One region of the Leuconostoc mesenteroides subsp. mesenteroides ATCC 8293 genome, then DNA from elsewhere that is predicted to be linked to it. Evidence: riboswitches for the same ligand, from Rfam matches in the RefSeq annotation. Region 1 holds a riboswitch; the other holds the start of a gene.

Evidence for each region. Region 1 has a riboswitch for lysine ahead of LEUM_RS09010 (amino acid permease). Riboswitches for the same ligand answer to the same signal wherever they lie in the genome.
Region 2: it holds a riboswitch for lysine, as region 1 does, so the genes downstream of both, lysA (diaminopimelate decarboxylase) here and LEUM_RS09010 (amino acid permease) in region 1, are expected to answer to the same signal.

Annotation. Positions count from the first base shown of each region.
Region 1 covers NC_008531.1:1,822,395-1,824,816, reverse strand. Annotated here, with positions in the region: gene LEUM_RS09015 (hypothetical protein) at 115-768, shown strand; lysine riboswitch at 786-953, shown strand; gene LEUM_RS09010 (amino acid permease) at 1,027-2,422, shown strand, end outside.
Region 2 covers NC_008531.1:634,856-637,277, forward strand. Annotated here, with positions in the region: gene LEUM_RS03245 (fructosamine kinase family protein) at 1-606, shown strand, start outside; lysine riboswitch at 693-861, shown strand; gene lysA (diaminopimelate decarboxylase) at 945-2,237, shown strand; gene dapD (2,3,4,5-tetrahydropyridine-2,6-dicarboxylate N-acetyltransferase) at 2,239-2,422, shown strand, end outside.

The DNA.
Region 1 (2,422 bases):
AGAATGTGAGTAAGCGGGGTCAATTGAGCATATTGAATATCATTGTCGTCATAAAACTATGTTTTTGTCAGTACAATTTGAATGTGCTTATCCGTATCATCACAATTATAAACAATGTTAATTCCACCGGATAAATTAAGAAAAATTTTAATCATTACCTTTGGCATTATTTTTGTTTTTTTAGGTATTCAAGTTAGATTTCATATGATATTTATGCAAGTTCTGGACGCGACTACAGATTTTGCAGTAAACAATATTTTATCGTTGAAAATACCCCTATACTTAGGGTTAGGTAATCTTTTTTCCCATTATTGGGTCGTCATCCCATTGATAGCGGTTATGGTAGCATTTCTTTATTTAATAAATTACAAAATCGCTGCCTGGTGGTTTGCCATTACACAATTGGTTGCGATGTTGCTGACATGGGTTATTACAATTATTTTGCGCATCCATTGGCAGGATGGTCCTAAAATAGGTGAAACTATTCCTAACTTATTGTTGGTGTGGTGGTTGCAATTGCTCTTACTACTAGTCATTATTATGCCACATTTGGTTAAGTCGAGAAAAATTCAAGTGATGATCAATATTTTAATTGGTTTATTTTGGTTATCAATTATGTTAGCCCGTATTCAATCTCATCATATGGCATTGACTAGTGGCTTGGGAGCAATTACCTTTGGTTATTTTTGGTGGCAGTTTAGTGCACAACAATATTATAAACGGGCGCGACATTGGCAAAAGGTACTTGAAATTGACGGGCGCGTGTAAGTGTGTTATTATTTTCATATTGTCAAAGAGGTTGCAGCCAACATGAGTCACATGAATGAGTCCGCCAGGATGTTGAAATCATGTAAAAGGGAAGGTTGCCGAAAGGGTTAACAGGCAAGATAACCTTTGGGCTAGTGATTAAGAGTTGCTAGACTGTCGCAGAAATGCGGTGCGCTTTGAAAAGTGATTATATAATGACTTTTTAAACCTCTTCCTGTTTGCTAAGGAGAGGTTTTTTTATTTTGAGAAGGAGATTTTATGTCTGAACATAAAGGGCACATACAGCGTAATTTAAAAACGCGCCATGTGTCAATGATTGCATTAGGTGGTTCAATTGGAACGGGCTTATTCGTAGCTTCGGGAGCCACTGTTGCGCAAGCAGGTCCTCTGGGTGCTATTGTCGCTTATTTAGCTATTGGTGTGATGGTTTATTTCTTAATGACTTCGCTGGGTGAAATGGCTACTTATTCACCAACTTCAGGTTCATTTTCCGACTATGCTGGTAAATATGTTGACCCAGCATTGGGATTTGCCATGGGATGGAACTACTGGTTTAATTGGGCTATAACATTAGCTGTCGACATTGTGGCAGTTGGCTTGGTGGCTGAATTTTGGTTTCCAAATACACCAGGGTGGATATTTTCCGCGATTGCTTTATTACTTATCTTCTTAATTAATATTTTTTCAGTTGGAACTTTTGGAGAAGCTGAGTTCTGGTTGTCGATGATTAAGGTAGTAACTATTATTGCCTTCTTGATTGTTGGTCTGGCTACTATTTTTGGTGTAATTCATTCTGACATCAATGTCATGAAAAACTTGTCGGTCGGTAATCACGGATTTGTTGGTGGACCTCAAGCTATCTTATCAGTATTCGTTGTTGCTGGATTTTCTTTTCAAGGAACTGAGTTAATTGGTATTACTGCTGGAGAAGCAGAGGATCCTGATAAGTCAGTTCCCAAGGCGATAAATCAAGTGTTTTGGCGTATCTTATTGTTTTATATTCTGGCAATTTTTGTCATTTCCGCTCTGGTTTACTATAAAGATCCGCGCTTGTTGAGTTCTTCCACACAAAACATTGCGGTCTCACCATTTACAATCGTATTTAAAAACGCAGGAATTGCTTTTGCGGCTAGTTTAATGAATGCAGTTATCTTAACATCAATTGTTTCGTCAGCAAATTCAGGTTCATATGCTTCTACACGTATGTTGTATGCTATGGCGCGTAAAGGGGATGCCCCTAAAATTTTTGCCAAGCTTTCAACTAGAGGGGTTCCAGTTGCAGCCTTAGTATTAACTACTGCGATTGGGTTATTAGCATTTATTGCTAACACCAAAGGGGGATCAGTTGCTTATACTTGGCTGGTCAATGCTTCTGGGTTAACTGGATTCATCGCTTGGGTCGGCATTGCTATCTCTCATTATCGCTTCCGAAGAGCTTATGTGGCGCAAGGAAAGAGTCTGTCTGATTTGAAATACAAGGCTAAGTGGTTCCCATTCGGTCCACTATTTGCGCTAGTGATTTCTATTGGTGTTATTATTGGTCAGGATCCGGACAGTTTTGCCCATCTAAATTGGGAAAAAATATTTGTGACCTACTTATCAGTTCCTTTGTTTGTAATCTTATACTTTTGGTACAAGGTTTCTCACAAAACGA
Region 2 (2,422 bases), 850 kb from region 1:
GGGCACGCCTATTTAGTCTTGACGTGGATTAATCAAGGAAATGGGTCACAACAAGAATTAGCAAAGTCGCTGGTTAAAATGCACCAAGCTACAGCGCCAAAGTTTGGATTTGATAGTGATAACTTAGTAGATTTTGTGCCTAAAAATAATACTTGGCAATCTTCTTGGGCTGAATTCTTTGTGAAACAACGCTTGGATCCGCTAATGGCACAAGCGCAAAAAAATAATTTTTGGCTGACCCAACGTGGTGATCACTATAGTAATTTACGTGAAACAATATTAAATGATAATCACGCGCAAACAGTTCAACCATCACTACTGCATGGTGATTTCTGGGCAGGAAACTTTATGTTTAACGATCAAGGTAAACCTGTATTTATTGATCCTAACGTGTTCTACGGTGATCGGGAATATGATTTGGCGATTTCAAGAGTGTTTGCCGGCTTTAGTCCGTCATTTTATAATCAATATATGCAAGAATGGCCATTGGATGATGGCTGGCAAAAACGTGAAAAATGGTATGAGTTTTATTATATACTAATGCACTTTACACGCTTTGGTGATATTTATGCACCGCGGATGAACAAATTATTAACGTCTTTTTAAAATCACATGATTGCTAGCAAAGAATTAGACGAAAAAACCTTGACATTCAATAATGATTCAGTCATAATAATGACAGAATAAAAATTATTTCACATAGAGGTCGCGATTGACAATACACTTACCGGAGTTGCTGTAGCAATTGATAGTAAGCTTAGGGGATATCGCCGAAATCAAGGGTGTCTACAAATGACCTTGATTGGGCTAATAGTTAAGAGCTATTAGACTGTCGCAGAGATGCGGTGAGCTATGGAAACTGTCAAAAATGCTAACAATGCCCTTTGATAAGTCCGTTTTGCGAACCTATCAAAGGGTTTTTTTGTGTAATTCAAGGGGAAATGATGACGTATCCAATAAATGAAAAGCAACATCTGACAGTTGATGGTGTTGATACAATTGAACTGGCAAAGACATATGGCACGCCGTTAGCAGTTTACGATGTAACACTTATTCGTAAGACAATGAGAGCGTTTAAGCGTATCTTTGAACAAGAAAATGTCCCATATGTAGTGAGTTATGCTGGTAAAGCTTTTGCTACTAAAGCAATTTATCAGGTGGCAGCTCAAGAAAATATTCACGCTGATGTCGTGTCTGGTGGGGAATTATACACAGCAATTAAAGCTGATTTTCCAACTCAGCATCTTAGTTTTAATGGTAATAATAAGAGTTATGATGAACTTGTGATGGCCGTTGAAAATGGTGTGGGAACAATTATTGTTGATAATTTTCTTGAGTTACAGCTACTGTCAGAAATTACGGCGGAAAAAAATGTTATTCAAGATATTTTACTACGTATTTCACCAGGAATTTCAGCTCATACTCATGAATTTATTAGTACTGGTCAACAAGATAGTAAATTTGGCTTTGATTTACAAACAGGTCAAGCGAAGCAGGCCTATGATATTGCAATAAAAGATAACCATCTTCATTTGCGTGGCTTACATGCGCATATTGGATCTCAAATATTTGATGTGACTGGATTTGAGAAAAATGCAGCACTATTAGCAGATACTGCTTACTCATGGGGATGGCAACCAGAAGTCATTAATACTGGCGGTGGATTTGGTATTCGTTATACTGATGAGGATCAACCTTTGCCAGAAAACGAGTTTGCGGATGCTATTATCCGTGTTTTGAAAGAAAAGGCTACACAGTACGATTGGGCAATGCCAGAAATATGGATTGAACCTGGTCGTTCGATTGTCGGACCAGCCGGACAAACCCTATATACAGTTGGGTCGCGTAAGGATATTCCAGGAATTAGAAATTACTTGGCTGTAGATGGTGGTATGGGAGATAATATTCGTCCAGCACTTTATCAAGCAAATTACGAAGCGGTTTTAGCCAATCAACCAAATGCTAAAAGTGAAGAAATTGTGCGGATTGCTGGTAAATATTGTGAGTCAGGTGACGTATTGGTTTGGCAGGAAGAATTACCGGCGACAAAACCTGGTGACATTTTATCTGTGCTTGCAACAGGTGCGTACGGGTATGCAATGGCTTCAAATTATAACCGAAATCCACGACCGGCCGTTGTCTTCGTGGAAAATGGTCAACATCAAGTCGTTGTTGAACGTGAAACTTTTGAACACATGATCAGTTTAGATCAGGATTATACTCTAGGAGATAAATAACATGGCTGAAAACGAAGCACAAAAACTAATTAATTTCATTGCAAATGCAAAAAAAATTACCCCAGTAAAAGTTACATATAAAGGTACATTGGCAACTGAAGTGCCAGATACTGTGCAACAATTTGGAGATGAGTCATTTGGACAATTAATTGGCGACTGGTCTGAAATTGAATTGTTAATTAAGA